Regions from separate parts of the Mesorhizobium sp. 8 genome, predicted to be linked through region 3. Evidence: predicted binding sites of a transcription regulator. Region 3 holds the regulator's gene; each other region holds the start of a gene.
The links. Region 3 encodes PhoB, which activates phosphate uptake and scavenging genes when phosphate is short. Its sites were predicted from a motif close to TGTCATNNANCTGTCAT; they were not measured.
Positions count from the first base shown of each region.

Region 1 (4,961 bases), 870 kb from region 3:
TAGCGCACCGCCGCCCATTGCTTCGATTTCGGCTTGTAGGCGAGCAGCTTGACCTGGCCCTTCGGATCGTCCTTCCATTCGCGCTGTATCGCCATCACCAGCGTACGGTCGTCGCCGTCGCCTATGGCGGTGACGCCTTCCAGGCCGAATCGGGTCTGTCCTGCGAGTAATTCAACGGGTAAGCCGATCTCTTCCTTGATTGCGCCTTTGCCGTCGACATGCAGCAGCGCATGCGGAACGAGCTTGGCCGCGTCGCCTTCGTTGGCAAGCCAGAAGCCGCCGTCGCCGTCGCCGGTGATGCCTTCGATGTCGAGCTTCTGCGCCGGGGCCCCGTCGCGCGTGACGAAGATCTTTGCGGCGATCAGCGCCGGCGTCCTGGCTGCGTCGACCGTGAAGATGGCCGGCGCGTTGCGGTAGAAGGAGTCCGACACGGCATAGAGCGTGCCGGGTTTGTCCGGGTCGGCGAACAGGCCGGACAGCGCGCCCCAGCCGATCGGCAGGCCGGCATCGTCATTGGCCGAGAGGATCATCGGATAGGCGGCAGGCGCTTCCGTGCGCTCATAGATCATGACATGCGAGCGGGCGAGGCCGTCCTCACCGAGATCGGTCTCGTTGGCGGTGACCAGCAGGTTGCGCTGCGGGATCGCCACCAGCCCTTCCGGGCCGATGCCGGAGGGCAGGAGCTGGAGGAACTGCGGGTCGGCGTCGCCGATCCTGTAGACGCCGACGACGGAAGCGCGCTCGGCGGCAACGAACAGCAGCTTGTCGTCGCCGAAGGCGGCGAACTCCAGCCCTTCCAGCTCGACGCCCTTCTTGTTGCGCTTGTCGGGATAGTGGCCGGCGCGGGCAATCTCGTGCTCGAAGGACGGACCGGATTCGTAAAGCACTTCGCCCTTCCTGGAAAAGACGGTGAAGCCGCGCGTGCCGCCCTTCCAGTCGCCCTCATTGGCGACGGCGAGACGGTCATTGTCCAGCCACTTAACCGCATCGGGCTCGCGCGGCGTGGGCTCGACCTTGCCGGTGAAGGACAGCGCGCCGTCCTTCCTGGTGTCGACGTTCTCCAGCGCGACGGAGCCGGCGGAGAAATGCGCCGTCACCTTGCCGCTGGCGGCATCAACGATGGCGATGTGGTTGTTTTCCTGCAGCGTGACGGCGATCTCGCCGGCTTCGTTGAAGGCGACGAACTCCGGTTCCGGGTCCTCCGGCGCCACTTCGGCGAGGCCGGTGAGATCGACCGTGCGGATCGTGGCGCAATCAGGCGTGCCGTCTTTGAGAGCGACGATCTTCAGGTTGCCGGCCGGCATCTGCGGGAGCGCGCCGTCGTTCAGGTCCTCGTCGCGTTCGTTCTCGACGGCGACGGCGAGCCAGGCCTTGTCCTTGCTGACGGCGACCGAGTCCGGCTGGCCGCCGAGATCGCAGGAGGCTTCTATCGCCTTTGTGGCGATGTCCACGACGCGAAGCTGGCCGGACGGATTGACCTTGCTCTCGGAGGTGTTGACGGCAACCAGAACCTTGCCGCCGGCAATCACGACCGAGGTCGGCTCGCCATCCATCTTGATCGAACCACCCGCCTTGGGCGCCTTCGGGTCGGTGATGTCGATGAAGCCGATACCGCCATAGGGGCTGTCGGAATAAACCAGCGTGTTGCCGTCTTCCGATGCGGAAATGATCTCGGACGAGGTGGCGGTCCCGGCGTCCGCGTCCTTCGGCAGGTTGTCGGCGACCGCGAAGGTGGCGACACGGCTGAACATCATGTCGGCATGGGCGGGCACGGCCGGGACGGCGAGCGCGGCGGCCAGCGCGAGCAGGCTTGGCTTGATGGACATCGAAAATCCCTCTCGATTGAAACAGCTTGCATTGCGCAAGCGATGTTGCAGCCGCATGAAGGGATTGTGAAAGTTTGCTGACAGTTCACCGTAGCCGTGCGGTCCCTTCTGGACCGGCACGGTTTGATGGGCGAAGCTGCAACAGGCGAGGCAGGATACGCGCATGGCGAAGACCGAACGCGAGAAGATGGCGGTGGGCGAATGGTATGCCTGCGTCGACGATGAACTCGACGCGCTCAGAACGGCGGCGCAGACGGCAGTGTTCGAGCACAATTCGCTGCCGCCCATAGTGCGCGGCGACATCGGGCCGGCCTTGCGGGCCCTGCTCGGCTCGGACGGCGAGAGCGCCCGCATCGAGGCGCCGTTCTACTGTCCCTACGGGTTCAACATCTTTCTCGGCCGGCGAACCTTCGTGAACGCCGGCTGCACCGTTCTCGACACGGCGCCGGTCCGGATCGGGGACGGCACGATGATCGGTCCTTCGGTGCAGATCTATTGCGCGGATCATCACCGGACCGTCGAAGGCCGTCGCGCCGGACTTGAGATCGCGCGGCCGGTCACGGTGGGCAACGACGTCTGGATTGGCGGCGGTGCGATCATTCTCGGCGGCGTGACCATCGGCGACGGCGCCATCGTCGGCGCAGGAGCCGTGGTGACGCGCGACGTGCCGGCGGGCGCGACGGTGGCCGGCAATCCGGCGCGGCCAATCGAACGACGGTAGAGCGCGGGCGAGGCAAAGGCCGCGGCATTGCCGCCGCGGCCTGTGCTGCGGATGAGGATATCGTCAGGCCGTCAGGATGGCCACGATCTCCAGGCTGTCGGGATCGACGATGACGATCCGGCCGTCGGCCAGTACGAAATACTCGTAGCTCTCATAAGCTGGCACGATCTTGACGATGCGGGCGGGCAGGCGATGCAGATGCACATGGCGCGGCACCGCCGTGCCGACCGTTATCTCGAAATCGATCTTGGAGACGGGCTCCACCTTTGCATCATGGATCACGTTGACAATCTGGGTTTTCTGCTCGACCGTCACATTGCTGATCGAAGCCGTCGAGTTCTTGTCGGTTGTAGTTGAGCTTTGGCCCTGCGCTTCATTCGTGGTCGTGCTGCCGCTGCTCTGCCCGGACTGCTGCTCTGTCTGCCCTGTCGAGCCTTCGGCCTTGTTGGTCGTGCCGGAAGACCCTTCGGCGGCGGTGCCGGATCCTGCCTGTCCTGTCCCGGTCTTACCCTCAGCCTGTGTGTTGTTCTGCCCGGTGTCCGAGCCCTGGGCGGCCTTGCCGGACTTCTCTTCCGACTTTCCTTGCGCGGTCGTTCCTCCGCTCGCGTCGTTGCAGTCGGTCGCGCCAGCCGGGCAGGCGCTGCCGCTCTTGCCCTGTGCCGATCGTTTTTCCGTCGTCGACGCCTTGCCCTGGCTCTGCTGCTCGGTGTCGCCGTTGGCCGAGCCCTGGGCTTTGCGTTCGGTGGTGCTGCTCGTGCTGCCCTCGGTCTTGCTGCCGGCACCCGACTGCGACCCTGAGCAATCGGCGCTGCCCACTGTGCAATTGGTCATTCCGGACTGGCCGGTGGACTCGCCCGAAGGCTGGCTCTGCGCGAGCGCTACGCTGGACGCAACGCCAAGGCCGAGCACCAACATGCTCTTGATGACAATCTGTTTCATCGGAATCTCCTTGGATTGTGGTCCCTCGTCGTCCCAATCCTCCTCTTCGGCCTTTGTTCCGGGGTTCGCTAATATGGCCGATCACGAATGTTTGCAGCCGCCGCCCAAAACAAAACCCCGCCGGCGGGGCGGGGTTCTGACCTCCAAGTCCTGGAAAATCGGGGCTCGCCCCGGCTTTTGCCTCAGCTCAGGCCTTCGATGTTGCCGTCGTCGTTGAGGAAGATGTTTTCCGACGAGGGTTTGGAGGGGAGGCCGGGCATCGTCATGATCTCGCCGCAGATGACGACGACGAAACCGGCGCCGGCGGCGAGGCGCACCTCACGCACCGGCACGGTGTGGCCGGTCGGGGCGCCGCGCAGGTTCGGGTCGGTCGAGAAGGAATACTGCGTCTTGGCCATGCACACCGGCAGGTTGCCGTAGCCGGCCTTCTCCCAACCGTGGAGCTGGTCGCGCACCGACTTGTCGGCGATCGCCTCCGAACCGCGATAGACGCGCTGGACGATGGTGTTGACCTTCTCGAACAGCGGCATCTCGTCGGGATAGAGCGGCGCGAACTGCGAGGCGCCGGATTCGGCAAGCTGCACCACCTTGTGCGCCAGTTCCTCGATGCCGGCGGAACCCTGCGCCCAGTGCTTGCACAGGATCGCCTCGGCGCCGAGCCCCTTGACGTAGGCTTTCAGCGCCTCGATCTCGGCATCGGTGTCGGAATGGAAGTGGTTGATCGCCACCACCACCGGCACGCCGAACTGATGCACGTTCTCGATGTGGCGGCCGAGGTTCGGGCAGCCTTTCTTCACTGCCTCGACATTCTCGCCGCCGAGGTCTTCCTTCTTGACGCCGCCGTTCATCTTCATGGCACGCACGGTGGCGACGATGACGGCCGCCGCCGGCTTGAGGCCCGCCTTGCGACACTTGATGTCGAAGAACTTTTCCGCGCCGAGGTCGGCGCCGAAACCGGCTTCCGTCACCACGTAGTCGGCGAGCTTGAGAGCGGTGGTGGTGGCCATCACCGAGTTGCAGCCATGGGCGATGTTGGCGAACGGGCCGCCATGGACGAAGGCCGGGTTGTTCTCCAGCGTTTGCACGAGGTTCGGCTGGATGGCGTCCTTCAGCAGCACGGCCATGGCGCGATGGGCCTTGACGTCGCGGGCGTAGACCGGCGTCTTGTCACGGCGGTAGGCGATGATGATGTCGCCGAGGCGCTTTTCGAGGTCCTTCAGGTCGCGCGACAGGCACAGGATCGCCATCACCTCGGAGGCGACGGTGATGTCGAAGCCGGCTTCGCGCGGATAGCCGTTTGCGACGCCGCCGAGCGAGCAGACGATTTCGCGCAGCGCCCGGTCGTTCATGTCCATGACGCGGCGCCAGGTAACGCGGCGGGTGTCGATGCCGAGTTCGTTACCCCAATAGATGTGGTTGTCGATCAGCGCCGACAGAAGGTTGTGGGCGGTGGTGATGGCGTGGAAGTCGCCGGT
Region 1 covers NZ_CP040914.1:1,587,814-1,592,774, reverse strand. The annotation lists gene FGU64_RS07565 (esterase-like activity of phytase family protein) at 1-1,826, opposite strand, end outside; gene FGU64_RS07560 (sugar O-acetyltransferase) at 1,990-2,547, shown strand; gene FGU64_RS07555 (DUF1236 domain-containing protein) at 2,611-3,486, opposite strand; gene FGU64_RS07550 (formate--tetrahydrofolate ligase) at 3,669-4,961, opposite strand, start outside.
Region 1: a site for PhoB is predicted at 1,893-1,909, ahead of FGU64_RS07565 (esterase-like activity of phytase family protein). Genes of this name have one in related genera too.

Region 2 (4,961 bases), 210 kb from region 3:
GCCGGCGCGCATCTCGGCAAGGTAGGCGGCCGAGGCGGCGAGCGCCTGGCCGACGTCGAACGGATCGGCAAGATTGCGCATTTTCGCCGTGCCCGGCATGAACTGGGCGATGCCCTCGGCGCCCGCCGGGCTGACCGCGTTGGGATCGAAACGGCTTTCCTTCCAGATCAGCCGGGCGAAGAAATCCTTCGGCAGCCCGTTATAGTCGGCCTGCGCGGCGATCAGGTCGCAAACCCGCCCGATGAGCCGTTCCTTCGCCGAAAGGGAATGCGGCGGATCGGCGTATGCCGGTGCGCTCCCCGCCAGCCAGGCAAGACCGAACCATGAAAAGCAAAGAAGACAGGCGGCGAACGCCCTTCGCATCGCCTATTCGGCCGCCCTGGCACCGGTGCCGAAGCGCTGCTCGATATAGTCGGCGACCATCTTCTGGAAGTCTTCCGCGATGTGCGGCCCGCGCAGGGTCGCCGCCTTTCGGCCGTCGATGAAGACCGGCGCGGTCGGCGTCTCGCCGGTGCCGGGCAGGGAAATGCCGATATCGGCATGCTTGGATTCGCCGGGGCCGTTGACGATGCAGCCCATCACCGCGACCTTCAGTTCCTCGACGCCCGGATAGCGCTCGCGCCAGAGCGGCATGTTGATGCGGATGTCCTCCTGGATCGACTGCGCCAGTTCCTGGAACACAGTGGAGGTGGTGCGGCCGCAGCCGGGGCAGGCGGCGACGATCGGCACGAACTGGCGGAAGCCCATGGTCTGCAACAGTTCTTGCGCCACCTGCACCTCGCGCGTGCGGTCGCCGCCGGGTTCCGGCGTCAGCGAGATGCGGATGGTGTCGCCGATGCCTTGCTGAAGCAGGATGCCCATCGCGGCGGAAGAGGCGACGATGCCCTTGGAGCCCATGCCGGCCTCGGTCAGGCCGAGATGCAGCGCATGGTCCGAGCGCTTGGCAAGTTCGGTGTAGACGGCGACAAGGTCCTGCACCCCGGAAACCTTGGCCGACAGGATGATCTTGTCGCGGGAAAGGCCGATCTCCTCGGCCATATGGGCCGACAGGATCGCCGACTGCACGATCGCCTCGCGCATCACCTCCAGCGCCGTCATCGGCGAGCCCTTGGCCTGATTCTCGTCCATCAACCGGGTGAGCAGGTCCTGGTCGAGCGAGCCCCAGTTGACGCCGATGCGCACCGGCTTGTCGTGGCGGATCGCCATTTCGACGATGTCGGCGAACTGGCGGTCGCGCTTGTCCTTGAAGCCGACGTTACCGGGATTGATGCGGTATTTGGCCAGCGCGGCGGCACAGGCCGGATGGTCGGCCAGCAGCTTGTGGCCGATATAGTGGAAGTCGCCGACCAGCGGCACGAAGACGCCGAGCCGCTCCAGCCGCTCGCGGATCTTCGGCACGGCCGCCGCACTTTCGTCGCGGTCGACGGTGATGCGCACGATCTCCGAGCCGGCGCGATGGAGCGCCGCCACCTGCGCCACCGTCGAATCGACATCGGCCGTATCGGTGTTCGTCATCGACTGCACGACGACAGGCGCGGTGCCGCCGACCATGACGCCGCCGACATCGACGCCGACCGAGGTGCGGCGCGGGAAAGGAGAAGAAAAATATCCGGTCATGCCGGCGGTCCCGATTGAGGGCGAACTGTGCCCGGTTCGGCGCCCGGCCGTAAAAGGGATGGCCGTCCGCGCACATGGAAATCCGCGCATGAGGTGACGGACGAAATGCGGCTTGTCAATGCCGATGACGGGGCAACGGCCGGATGCGATGGCAAATTAGGCTATAGGTCGCATGCAGGCGGGAGAACCTCGACCGCCGCGCAAAACGCTGTCGTCGCGTCAGACCAATCGCCGCGATCGCACGGAAGGCTTGAAATCAACCGCAAAAGCCATCCTCCAGCGACGGCTGCCGCTGGAGCCGGTTTTCGCGTCGCCCCGGGGCGTTCGCGTCTATGGCAAGGATGTTGTCAGTGGGTCGTCGGCTCTATCCTGAGTTTCTCAATCTCGTCCTTGATGGCCAGCTTGCGTCGCTTGAGGTTGGCGATCTCGAGATCGTCCACCGAGGGGTGCAGCATCGCTTCATCGATCTCGCGCTCGATGTCGCCATGCTTCCTCTTCAGCTCATCAAGATGGGATGCAAGAGACATGATTGGTTCTCCCTTTCATGGTTTCCTCGATTGCAACCGCCGAAGGCGTAGTCCACCGCAGGGCCGCCTTCATGACGGCTGGATGACAGTCTGCCATCATCGTTCCCGGATGTCGAATACAGCTTGGTAGCATTTCCCGACATTGTGAAATGTGATAAGGCGTTCGCGCCGGCGGGGAGATGCTTCGGGCCGGTCCCGCCCTGGATGCCTTCCGGCATCCGCAGACTGCAGAACGGTGGCCATGTCGGAACAGGAACAGGCCGAGATTCGTCTCGAATTCGCGCGGCTGAAACAGGAACACGCCGATTTCGACGCGGCCATCAACGCCATGATCGCGACCGGCTGCGACCCGTTGCAGATCCAGCGCATGAAGAAAAAGAAGCTCGTCCTCAAGGATCGGCTGAGCGCGCTGGAAGACCGGATCATCCCCGACATCATCGCCTGACCAGAGCATGTCTCCCGAAAGTGGGAACCGGTTTCGGGACAAAGACATGCGTAGAATCAAGAAGCTAAAGCGTGCGGAGCGAATCTGAAAGATCGCGGCACGCTTTGGGCGGCAGGCGACGCCTGCCCCGTTTTCAACGGGAAAACGACGAACGGTACTGACGCGGCGACATGCCGCGCAGGCGCCGGAATTGCCGGTTGAAATTGGCGAGCGAGGCGTAGCCGACTTCCGCCGCGATGTGCTGGATGGGCTGGTCCGTGCCCGACAGGCGCGAGCACGCCTCACCGATCCGCAGGCCGATCAGGTAGTCCGAAACGTTGGCCTGCGTGTGCTTGCGGAACATGCGGTGCAGGCCGGACGGGCTCAGCGCCGCGACCTTGGCCAATTCCTCAATGGAAACCTGCCGGTGATAGTGCTGGTGGAGATGTTGCAGGACGCGGTCCAGGCGGATGCGGTCGCCCTCGACATGCCGGGGCACCGTCGCCGACAGCGGCCTGCCGTCGTCGGCGTCCGCGATTCGCAGCAGGATATCGATCAGGCCGAGGAAGCGCCCGGCGGGCGAACGGGCGAAGATCGCCTCGAAATCGGCGGCAAGCGCCTGCCCGAGGCGGCTGTCGAACGCCAGGCCGGTCGCGGCACGGCCGACGAGACGCCCAATCGGCCGCAGTTCCACCGAACCGCCGATCAGGCCGTCGATCCATTCCCTGCGGAACCAGAACACCAGCGCGACGTGCGGAACGGCCGGATCGACCTTTTCGCGCGAAGCCCATGTATGCGGAAGGTTCGGCCCGACCAGGACGAGGTCGCCATGGCCGTAGTCGCCGACATGATCGCCGATGAAGCGCTGGCCGCGCGAATTGAGCGTCAGCGTCAGCTCGAATTCGGGATGATGATGCCACTCGAACGGGATGGCGTCGTCGAGCCGGCGGTTGAGCAGGCTCCATGACGCATCCGGTGGCGGCGACAAGTGCTCAAGATAAGGCTTCATCCGGCATCGATCTCATTCAAGACGCCGGAATAGTATCGGAATTTGCCAGCCTTCGACAACATCCCGGTGCCGGACCACCTATGCTGCCGCCATTGCCTGATGTTCAGGAAGACCACGATGGGAGACCGACATGCAAGCCACCGCAGCCCTCAAGCGCGACAGCCATCCGACCACGACCGCCACGACGCAGTTGAAGGATATCCGCAAGACCTTGCCGCTGCGCGTCCTGTCGAAGGCCGACTGGGAGCACTGGACGACGAAGGGCTATGTCATTGTCCGTCAGGCGGTGCCTGCGGCGAATGTGGAACGCCTTGCCGATCTGCTGTGGAAGTTTGACGAGAAGGACCCCGAAGACCCTTCGACCTGGTATGCGCCGCAGCGCCGCGAGCACAAGATGAAGGAGCTTAACAACACCGGCATGCTGGAGATCTACAATCACCAGTATCTCTGGGATAACCGCATGGAGCAGCGCATCTACGACACCTTCGTCGACATCTGGGACCGTGAGGACCTGTGGGTCACCATCGACCGCGCCAACCTGAACCCGCCGAAGAAGGTCAAGGGCAACCCCAACGGCTTCATCCACTGGGACGTGGATACCTCGATCCGGCCGCTGCCGATCGGCGTGCAGGGTGTGCTGAGCCTCAGGAAGCAGGATGGCGACGTCGGCGGCTTCCAGTGCGTGCCCTACCTTTTCGAGCACTTCGAGGAATGGGTGAAGACGCAGCCGGCCGACCGCGACCCGATGCACCCCGACATGACCGGCCTGTCGGTCGTCAACATCGACATGGAGCCGGGCGATCTGATGATCTTCAATTCGCTGCTGGCGCATGGCGTGCGGCCCAACCATTCGGACAACCGGGTGCGCATGGCGCAATACATCTCCATGCACCCTGCCGAGTGGAACGACGAGGCGGCGCGGCAGGAGCGCATCCGGCTGTGGCGCGAACGCGACCACCCGAAGCGCGACGCCTTTCCCGGCGACCCGCGCGAGTGGGAAAAGCACAATGCCCGGACCGCTCAGCTGACACCGCTCGGCGAGAAGCTACTCGGCCTGACGCGCTGGTAGAGCAGGCGACTTCGGCCGCCCATCCTTGCGACGACGGCCGATTTCCGCTAAGGCGCGGCCTTTCTGGACAGGAGGCCGGCCTTGACCGATCAGCGTGCCGACGTCGCCATCATCATGGGCAGCCAGTCCGACTGGGCGACCATGCGCCACGCCGCAGAGACGCTCGACCTGCTCGGCGTCTCCCACAAAAGCCTGATCGTCTCGGCCCACCGCACGCCCGAGCGCCTCTACGACTTCGCCAGGGGCGCCAGGGCCGCCGGCTACAAGGTGATCGTCGCCGGTGCCGGTGGTGCTGCCCACCTGCCCGGCATGACG
Region 2 covers NZ_CP040914.1:2,672,914-2,677,874, forward strand. The annotation lists gene FGU64_RS12995 (transglycosylase SLT domain-containing protein) at 1-363, opposite strand, end outside; gene ispG (flavodoxin-dependent (E)-4-hydroxy-3-methylbut-2-enyl-diphosphate synthase) at 367-1,617, opposite strand; gene FGU64_RS13005 (DUF465 domain-containing protein) at 1,965-2,144, opposite strand; gene FGU64_RS13010 (YdcH family protein) at 2,386-2,589, shown strand; gene FGU64_RS13015 (AraC family transcriptional regulator) at 2,723-3,577, opposite strand; gene FGU64_RS13020 (phytanoyl-CoA dioxygenase family protein) at 3,708-4,646, shown strand; gene purE (5-(carboxyamino)imidazole ribonucleotide mutase) at 4,728-4,961, shown strand, end outside.
Region 2: a site for PhoB is predicted at 2,216-2,232, ahead of FGU64_RS13005 (DUF465 domain-containing protein). Genes of this name have one in related genera too.

Region 3 (4,961 bases):
ACCGAGATGACGCCGCCGCCCGGCGAAGCCGGCGGCCTGTTGAACGCCATCGCCGGCTCGGTCGCCATGACGGTCATCGCCGTCGTCGTCGGCACGCCGGTCGGCATCCTCGCCGGCACCTACATGGCGGAATACGGCCGCTTCTCGAAGATCACCGTGGTGGTGCGCTTCATCAACGACATCCTGCTGTCGGCGCCGTCGATCATCATCGGCCTGTTCATCTACGAATTGATGGTGCGGCCGATGGGCCATTTCTCGGCGCTGGCGGGTGCGGTGGCGCTCGCCATGCTGGTCATCCCGGTGGTGGTTCGCACCACCGAGGACATGCTGAACCTCGTGCCCAACGCATTGCGCGAAGCCGGCACCGCGATCGGCGCGCCGCGCTGGATCGTCATCCGCTCGGTCGCCTACCGGGCGGCGCTTTCGGGCATCGTCACCGGCATTCTGCTCGCCGTCGCCCGCATCTCCGGCGAAACGGCGCCGCTGCTCTTCACCGCGCTCAACAACCAGTTCTGGTCGGGCAACCTTAACGCGCCGATGGCCAGCCTGCCGGTGACCATCTTCCAGTTCGCGCTCAGCCCCTATGAGGAGTGGCAGCAACTGGCCTGGACCGGCGCGCTCATCATCACCTTCACCGTGCTGGGCTTGAGCATCTTCGCCCGCAGCCTGACCGGACGCAGGATCTAAAGGATCATGAAACCCATGCTCTCCAACGAAATCATCACGGCCGACGTCATCAACGCGGCGACGCCGAAGACCAAGATCGAGGTGAAGAACCTCAATTTCTACTACGGCGAATCGAAGGCCCTGAAGGACATCACGCTCTCCCTGCCGGAGCGCAGCGTCACCGCCTTCATCGGCCCGTCGGGCTGCGGCAAGTCCACGCTGCTGCGCGTCTTCAACCGCATCTACGAGCTTTACCCGAAGCAGCGCGCCGACGGCGAGGTGCTGCTCGACGGCGAAAACATCCTCGACCGGTCGCAGGATTTGAACCTCCTGCGCACCAAGATCGGCATGGTGTTCCAGAAGCCGACGCCGTTCCCGATGTCGATCTACGAGAACATCGCCTTCGGCATCCGCCTTTACGAAAAGCTGACGAAGGCGGAGATGGACGAGCGCGTCGAACAGGCGCTGAAGCGTGCCGCCCTGTGGACCGAGGTCAAGGACAAGCTCGACGCCAGCGGCACCTCGCTGTCCGGTGGCCAGCAGCAGCGCCTGTGCATCGCCCGCACGGTGGCGGTGAAGCCCGAGGTGATCCTGCTCGACGAGCCGTGCTCGGCGCTCGATCCGCTGTCGACGGCGCGCATCGAGGAACTGATCGACGAGTTGCAGGCTGACTACACCATCGTCATCGTCACCCACAACATGCAGCAGGCGGCGCGCGTCTCGGCGCAGACCGCCTTCATGTATCTCGGCGAGCTGATCGAGTTCGACAAAACCGAGAAGATCTTCACCGCGCCTAGCGAAAAGCGCACGCAGGACTACATCACCGGCCGCTTCGGCTGACCGCCAGCACGGATACGGAAACAGCATCATGGCTGAACATACGGTCACCTCCTTCGACGACGATCTCGCCCATATCAGCCGGCTTGTCGGCGCGATGGCCGATCTCGCCGGCACGATGGTCGGCGACGCCACGCGGGCGCTGATCGAGAGCGACACCGGGCTCGCCCAGCGCGTGGTGTCCGACGACGTGGTGATGGATGCGCGCCAGCGCGAGCTCGACAATCGCGCCATCACCCTCATCGCCAAGCGCCAGCCGATGGCGGACGATCTGCGCGCGGTGGTTGGCGCCATCCGCATGGCGGGCGATCTCGAGCGCATCGGCGACCTTGCCAAGAACATCGCCAAGCGCGTCGGCGCCGTCGGCCAGGGCGGCATGTCGCGCGAGCTTTCGCATTCCATCGACGCCATGGCGCAACTGGTGCTGATCCAGGTCAAGGGTGTCGTGGAAGAATACAGCGCCGGCGATACCGCGGCGCTGGCGCGGCTCAGGAACGACGACGAGCGCATTGACGTGAAATACACCTCGGTGTTCCGCGAGCTTCTCACCTACATGATGGAAGATCCGCGCAACATCACCGCCTGCACGCACCTGTTGTTCTGTGCCAAGAATCTCGAGCGTATCGGCGACCATGTGACGAACATCGCCGAAAACGCGTATTATGTGCTGACCGGCGAGCAGTTGCCGGCGGCGCGGCCGAAGACCGACGAGACGGCGATGCCGGCACCGGCCGCGTGAAGGCACAGACGGGATGGTTGCAATGATCGCGCCGCGCATCATGGTGGTGGAGGACGAGGAGCCGCTGGGCGTCCTGCTCCGCTACAATCTGGAATCGGAAGGCTACCAGGTCGAGGTGGTGACGCGCGGCGACGAGGCCGAGCTGCGTCTGCAGGAGAACGTGCCCGACCTTCTGGTGCTGGATTGGATGGTGCCGGCGGTGTCCGGCATCGAACTGTGCCGGCGCCTCAGGATGCGGCCGGAGACGGAACGGCTGCCGGTCATCATGCTGACCGCGCGCGGCGAGGAGAGCGATCGGGTGAGGGGGCTTTCCACCGGGGCTGACGACTATCTGGTCAAGCCGTTCTCGACGCCGGAGTTCATGGCCCGGGTCAAGGCGCTGCTGCGCCGCGCCAAGCCGGAAGTGCTGTCCTCGATGCTGAAGGTCGGCGACATCGTGCTCGACCGCGAGCAGCACAGGGTCTACCGCAAGAAGAACGAACTCAAGCTCGGGCCGACCGAATTCAAGCTGCTGGAATTCATGATGCGGCATCCCGGCCGGGTGTTCTCGCGCACGCAACTGCTCGACAACGTCTGGGGCGAGACCGTCTATATCGACGAGCGCACGGTGGACGTCCATGTCGGGCGGCTGCGCAAGGCCGTCAACAACGGCCGCATGCCCGACATCATCCGCACCATACGCGGCGCCGGCTACGCGATCAGGGAAGATTGATCCCGTTCCGGCCGGCGGTGGGGTCGCCTCCATTGCGTTGACGCGGGGACTTGCTAGAAAGAGGCAGGACTTCACGGCGCGCGAAACCCCGCAGTTGAAAAAGCTCTTTCCAATCATGGCCTTCGTGGCCGTTGCGTTGGCCAGCCTGATCATGGCGGGGTTCGCCTACTTCGCCACGCAGGAAGCCGCCCGCATCAAATTCTCGGCAACGGCGGACGACGCGCTGAACCGCATCGAAAGCCGCGTCGACCTGCATCTTTCACTGCTGCGTTCCACCCAGGCGCTGTTCGACGCCCGCAACGGCAACATTTCGAGCAGCGAATTCAAGTCGTTCTTCGACGCGCTCGACGTCGACGGCAATTTCGCCGGCCTGCGCGGCATCGGCTTTCTGAAGATGGTCAAGGCGGGCGACGAGGCGGTGGCGGAGCGCATCATCCGCCGCGATCACGGCTTCGACCGCGCCATCTTCCCGGCCTCGAATACACCCTGGCGCGCGCCCGTCGTGCTGTTCGAGCCGCTCGACCCGGCGAGCCAGAAGGCGATCGGCTACGACATGATGAGCGATCCCGTGCGGCGCGCGGCGATCGAGAAGGCGGCGGCCGACGACGAGCAGCACGCCAGCGGCCTGACGATGCTGGGCGAGGAGACAGGTGCGGACCAAGCCTATGCCGGCTTCATCGTCTTCGTGCGGCTGAACGTGCGGACCGCGCCGGACAGCATCGAATCGTCGGGCAAGACGGCGACCGGCTTCCTGTTCGCCTCCTTTCGGGCGCAGCAGCTTTTCCAGGCGGCGCTGCGGCGCGAGCCACTGCTGCCGGTCAATATCGAGGTCTATGACGGCGCACCGGAGGCGGGGCGGCTGCTGTTCCGCTCGGAGACTCCGCCGGCATCGGGGCTGGGCACCAGGCTCGTCGCGGCGCGCACCGTCACCGTGGCCGGGCGCGAATGGACGATCCTGTTTCGCCCCACCAGCGCGTTCACGCCGCCGTCGTCGCGCGCCATCCCGGTGATGCTCGGCCTGTTCGGCCTGCTGCTTGCCGGCGCGATCGCGCTCATCGCGCGCTACCAGGAGCGCGCCTACGACGCCGTTTCGCTGCTGCACGAGACGTCGGAGATGAATCTGATCGAAAAGGACCTGATGCTTCAGGAAATGAAGCACCGCATCAAGAATTCGATCACCCGCGTGCTCGCCATCGCCCGCCAGACGGCGGCGGGATCGAGTGGGATCGACGAGTTCTCGGAGTCCTTCTCGGCGCGGTTGCAGGCAATGGCCGCCTCGCAGGACATGCTGACGCGTTCACGCTGGCAGAAGGCCGACCTCGGCGACCTGCTGCGCATCGAGCTCGGCCAGGCGTTCGGCAAGGAGCTTCCGGACGGCCTGCTGACGGGTCCGCAGGTGCTGCTTGACGAGAAAACGACGCAGGCGCTCGGCCTGACCTTCCACGAACTGGCGACCAATGCGCTGAAATACGGTGATGCCAACGCCGTCGGAAGGCTGAAGGTGGGCTGGCGGGTCGAAGGGCGAGGCGGCACGCGCAAGCTGGTGCTGAACTGGCGCGAATCGGGCCAGACAAAGCTCGCGGCGCCGTCGAAGGTGGGCTTCGGCACGAAGCTGATCGACATGAACATCACGCGCGAGCTGCATGGCACCATCAGCCGCGATTTCCAGTCCGACGGGCTGAAGGTGACGATCGACATTCCGCTCGCAGGTTGACATACCGTCAGGAAAAAAGGCGGAAACCGGGACCCCGGCTTCCGCCTTTTTCGTTCGTTGCCTGCCCGAAGCGCGCCGCGATCTATCGGATTCGCCGGCTGCGCTTCAGGTTCGTTTCCGGGCGAGGCTTTAGTTGCAGCGCGCGGTGTAGATACGGCCGGTGCGTGGGCTGCGATACTGGCAGTAGCCATTGCGCAGGTTGCGCACCAGCAGGCCCGAACCGGCGCCGACGACCGCGCCGACAGCCGCGCCCTTCCAGCCGCCGATGGCGCCGCCGATGAGCGCGCCCGCGC
Region 3 covers NZ_CP040914.1:2,461,827-2,466,787, reverse strand. The annotation lists gene pstA (phosphate ABC transporter permease PstA) at 1-687, shown strand, start outside; gene pstB (phosphate ABC transporter ATP-binding protein PstB) at 703-1,506, shown strand; gene phoU (phosphate signaling complex protein PhoU) at 1,535-2,242, shown strand; gene phoB (phosphate regulon transcriptional regulator PhoB) at 2,265-2,954, shown strand; gene FGU64_RS11930 (CHASE domain-containing protein) at 3,049-4,668, shown strand; gene FGU64_RS11925 (YMGG-like glycine zipper-containing protein) at 4,798-4,961, opposite strand, start outside.

Region 4 (4,961 bases), 1.9 Mb from region 3:
TCGGCATGTTCAAGGACACCACGCTGGTCCTCATCATCTCGATGTTCGACCTGCTCGGCGTGGTGAAGCAGAACATCTCCGGCGACCCGACCTGGGCGACCCCGCAGACGGCAAAGACCGGATATGTGTTCGCTGCGGCGATTTTCTGGATTTTCTGCTTCGGCATGTCGCGCTATTCACAGTTCATGGAACGCCGGCTCGATACCGGCCACAAACGATAGACACGGCAAAACAAAGGGAACGGGCACATGGCCACGGAAAACGCAGTCGGCGCCGAAGAGATCAAGGCCGATACGAAGAAGATGCACGTCTCCGACACCGAGGTCGCCATCGAGATCGTCGGCATGCACAAATGGTACGGCGAGTTCCATGTGCTGAAGGACATCAACCTGAAGGTGATGCGCGGCGAGCGCATCGTCATCTGCGGGCCGTCCGGTTCGGGCAAGTCGACGATGATCCGCTGCATCAACCGGCTGGAAGAGCACCAGAAAGGCAAGATCGTCGTCGAGGGCAAGGAACTCACCAACGACCTGAAGAAGATCGACGAGGTACGCCGCGAGGTCGGCATGGTGTTCCAGCACTTCAACCTGTTCCCGCACCTGACCATCCTGGAGAACTGCACGCTGGCGCCGATCTGGGTGCGCAAGATCCCGAAGAAGCAGGCCGAAGAGACAGCCATGCACTTCCTCAAGCGCGTCAAGATCCCGGAACAGGCGAACAAGTATCCCGGCCAGCTTTCGGGCGGCCAGCAGCAGCGCGTGGCGATCGCCCGCTCGCTGTGCATGAACCCGCGCATCATGCTGTTCGACGAGCCGACCTCGGCGCTCGATCCGGAAATGATCAAGGAAGTGCTGGAGACGATGGTGGGCCTTGCCGAGGAAGGCATGACCATGCTGTGCGTGACCCACGAGATGGGCTTCGCCCGCAAGGTCGCCAACCGCGTCATCTTCATGGATGCCGGCCAGATCGTCGAGCAGAACACGCCGGCCGAGTTCTTCGATCATCCGCGCCACGAGCGCACGAAGCTGTTCCTCAGCCAGATCCTGCACTGAACTGCCGGCCGCTTGTGGTGGCGTTCAGCAATGCCCATGCGAAAAGGCCCGGCAGCGTCCGGGCCTTTTTCCTGATCCTCGATCCTCCTCCGCTGCGTTTCAGTCGGGCAACCGCCAGCCGTAGAGCCAGTCGAGGTCGGCCACGAGGCTGTCGCCAGACCGAAGCCTGAGTAGCAGATTGCGGCCCAGCGCCAACGGGCCGCCGGCATTCCAGGCGAGCTTGTTCAGAGCGCCGCGTCGCGCGACTTTCGCCACACGTGCCTTGCGCTCGTGCTCCCATGCCGTCAACCCGCCGGCAAGATCGTTGGGCCTCATGGCGACGGACTGCGCCAGCGTTGCGGCGTCCTCGATGGCCATGGCTGCGCCTTGTGCTGCGAACGGCGTCATGGCGTGCGCGGCGTCGCCGATCAGCACAATGCCGTCGGCGCGGGTCCAGGGCCCGTTCGGATCAACGATGTTGAGAGGCCATGTCGTCCATGCGCCCGCCTGTTTCACGACATCGGCCAGCACCGGCGGCGCGCGGTGCATCGCGTGGGTCAGTACGGCTATCTCGGCGACGCTTGACCGGCCGTCCGCCGCGGCCGGGCCTCTGGTGAAGGCTACGAGGTTGAACGTCGTACCGCCGCGAACCGGATAGGCGACGAGATGGAATTTTGGATCGAGGAACGTGGTCACGCAATCCGGCGAGGTGACGGCGCAGAACGCCTGTCCGGCAGGGCTGTCAGCCGCCACCGTCGCCCGCCAGGCCAGCGAGCCGGAAAAGCGGCGGTGCCGTTCCGGGAAAAGTGTCGTGCGCAGGTCGGACCAGACGCCGTCGGCGCCGACCAGCAGCCCGGCATCCTCTGCTTCATGGCAGTCCTCGTGCGCAAAAGTCGCGGCCAAAATGCCGTTGCGACTGGCAACCTCGCCGGTCGCCCGCGCTCCAGTGACAATCTCGATCGCCGGGTTTTGCGCCGCCTTTTCCGCAAGCGCCACGTGCAGGTCGCCGCGATGGACGGAGAGATACGGCGCTTTCCAGCGTCTTTCGGCCATCTCGCCCAGCGGAATACGGGCAAGGACCTTTAGCGTCGCGGCGTCCCTGAGCAACACGGCGTCCGGTTGCACCGCCTTCGGCCGAAGCAGCACAAGCACGCCCAGCCGGTCGAGGATATGCGTGGCGTTCGGGGAAAGCTGCAGGCCGGCGCCGAAGGGTTCGAGCTGTCGCGCCTGCTCGAAGACGCGCACCGGGAATCCCTGCCGTGCAAAAGCGAGTGCGGCTGTCAGCCCCGCGATGCCGCCGCCGGCGATCACGACGGGGCGGGATCGCGCATCCGAGGTCATGATCGGCCGGGAAAAGGAATCAGGCCGCGCGGTCGATGTAGAGGCAACCGGCCGGCACCGTCTCGTCCGCCTTGAGATTCGGCGAATAGCGGTAGAGCGTCGAGCAGTAGGGACAGACCTTCTCGTTGTCCGCGCCGAGGTCGAGGAAAACGTGCGGATGATCGAAGGGCGGGTTGGCGCCGACGCACATGAATTCCTTCACGCCGATCTCGATCGCCGGGTGCCCGGCATCGTTCTGGAAGTGCGGAATGGAACCGCCGGCCATCGTCGTCTCCCGTCTCGTTTCGGTCGATAGCATGCGTTTGAAGCATATCGGACCTGTTTGCAAGTTCGATGAAATGAAACTGTCGCAAAAGCCTGTCAGTGGATAAATTGAGCCGGATAACCGGCAAGCCGCCGGAGGAAGCCGTGACATGAACGAACTGAAGCCTGTCCAGACCGAGTTCACCGTCAGCGATGCCGCGAGTGCCGAAGGCGGCAATCCGGACCGCTTCGTCAATCGCGAGTTTTCCTGGCTCCAGTTCAACCGCCGGGTGCTGGAGGAAGCGCAGAACGAGCGTCACCCGCTTCTGGAGCGGGTGCGCTTCCTGTCGATCTCTGCCGCCAACCTGGACGAGTTCTTCATGGTGCGCGTCGCCGGCCTTGCCGGCCAGATCCGCGAGCGCATCGTGCTCAGGAGCCCGGACGGCCGCACGCCCGAGCAGCAGCTGGAGCAGCTTCTGCGCGAGGTGGAGCGCCTGCAGGAGGACCAGCAGAAAAGCCTTTCGACGCTGATGGCGCTGCTCGAGAAGGAAGGCATCGAGAGCATCGCCGGCGATGCGTTGACCAAGGACGAGAAGGTCTGGCTGGAGGAACATTTCCAGGAGCAGATATTCCCGGTCCTGACCCCGCTGTCGATCGACCCGGCGCATCCGTTCCCGTTCATTCCCAATCTTGGCTTTTCCATCGCCCTGCAGCTTCAACACCGCAAGAACGGCGAGCAGATGAGCGCGTTGCTGCGCCTGCCGCCGGCGCTGAAGCGATTCATCCGCCTGCCGGACCGCAAGGGCCACGTCCGTTTCATTCCGCTGGAGGAGGTGGTCGGCCTTTATATCGGCAAGCTTTTCCCGGGATACGAAGTCAGGGGCTCGGGCACGTTCCAGATCATCCGCGACAGCGATATCGAGGTCGAGGAAGAGTCCGAGGACCTTGTGCGGCTGTTCGAGACCGCCCTGAAGCGCCGGCGCCGCGGCTCGGTGATCCGCATCGAGTTCGACCACCGCATGCCGGAGGAACTACGGGAGTTCGTGGCCGGGGAACTGGGCGTGTCCGGCAACCGCGTCAGCGTGCTCAACGGGCCGCTGGCGCTCAGCCAGATTTCCGAGATCGTCGCCGTGCCGCGCGACGATCTCAAATTCGTGCCCTACAATCCGCGCTTCCCCGAGCGCATCCGCGAGCATGGCGGCGATTGCTTCGCCGCCATCCGCGAGAAGGATATCGTCGTCCACCATCCGTACGAATCCTTCGACGTGGTGGTGCAGTTCCTCCGCCAGGCGGCGGCCGACCCGGAAGTGGTGGCGATCAAGCAGACGCTCTACCGCACCTCCAACGACAGTCCGATCGTGCGCGCGCTGATCGACGCGGCGGAGGCCGGAAAATCGGTCACCGCGCTGGTCGAGCTGAAGGCGCGTTTCGACGAGGAGGCCAACATCCGCTGGGCGCGCGACCTGGAGCGCGCCGGTGTGCAGGTCGTGTTTGGCTTCCTCGAACTGAAGACGCACGCCAAGATGTCGCTGGTGGTGCGGCGCGAGGACGGCCGGTTGCGCAACTACGTGCATCTCGGCACCGGCAACTATCATCCGATTACCGCGCGCATCTATACGGACCTCTCCTTCTTCACCACCGATCCCCGTATCGCGCGCGACGTGGCGCAGATCTTCAATTTCATCACCGGCTATGCCGAGCCGACCGGGGAAATGTGCATCGCGCTGTCGCCCTACACGCTGCGCAACCGCATCCTCGGCCACATCGCCGACGAGATCGGCCATGCGAAGGAAGGTCGTCCGGCGCGCATCTGGATGAAGATGAACGCGCTGGTCGATCCCATCGTCATCGACGCGCTCTACGACGCGAGCCGCGCCGGCGTCGAAATCGATCTGGTGGTGCGCGGCATCTGCTGCCTGAGGCCGCAGGTGCCGGGCCTTTCGGAAAACATCCGCGTCAAGTCCATCGTCGGGCGCTTCCTCGAACACAGCCGCATCTACTGCTTCGGTAACGGCCATGGCCTGCCGTCGGACGAGGCCATCGTCTACATCAGCTCCGCCGACATGATGCCGCGCAACCTCGATCGCCGCGTCGAGACCATGGTGCCGATCACCAATCCGACTGTGCATGAACAGGTGCTCGGCCAGATCATGCTGGGCAACATCGTGGACAACCAGCAGAGTTTCGAGGTACTGGCTGACGGCACTTCGCGCCGGATCGTGCCGGACGAGGGCGAGGAGCCGTTCAACGCGCAGGAATATTTCATGACCAATCCGAGCCTTTCGGGACGCGGCGACGCGCTGAAATCCCATGCGCCGAAGCGGATCGCCCAGTTCCGACGCCGCA
Region 4 covers NZ_CP040914.1:560,886-565,846, forward strand. The annotation lists gene FGU64_RS02620 (amino acid ABC transporter permease) at 1-221, shown strand, start outside; gene FGU64_RS02625 (amino acid ABC transporter ATP-binding protein) at 249-1,052, shown strand; gene FGU64_RS02630 (FAD-dependent monooxygenase) at 1,152-2,372, opposite strand; gene FGU64_RS02635 (zinc-finger domain-containing protein) at 2,392-2,637, opposite strand; gene FGU64_RS02640 (RNA degradosome polyphosphate kinase) at 2,786-4,961, shown strand, end outside.
Region 4: a site for PhoB is predicted at 2,707-2,723, ahead of FGU64_RS02640 (RNA degradosome polyphosphate kinase). Genes of this name have one in related genera too.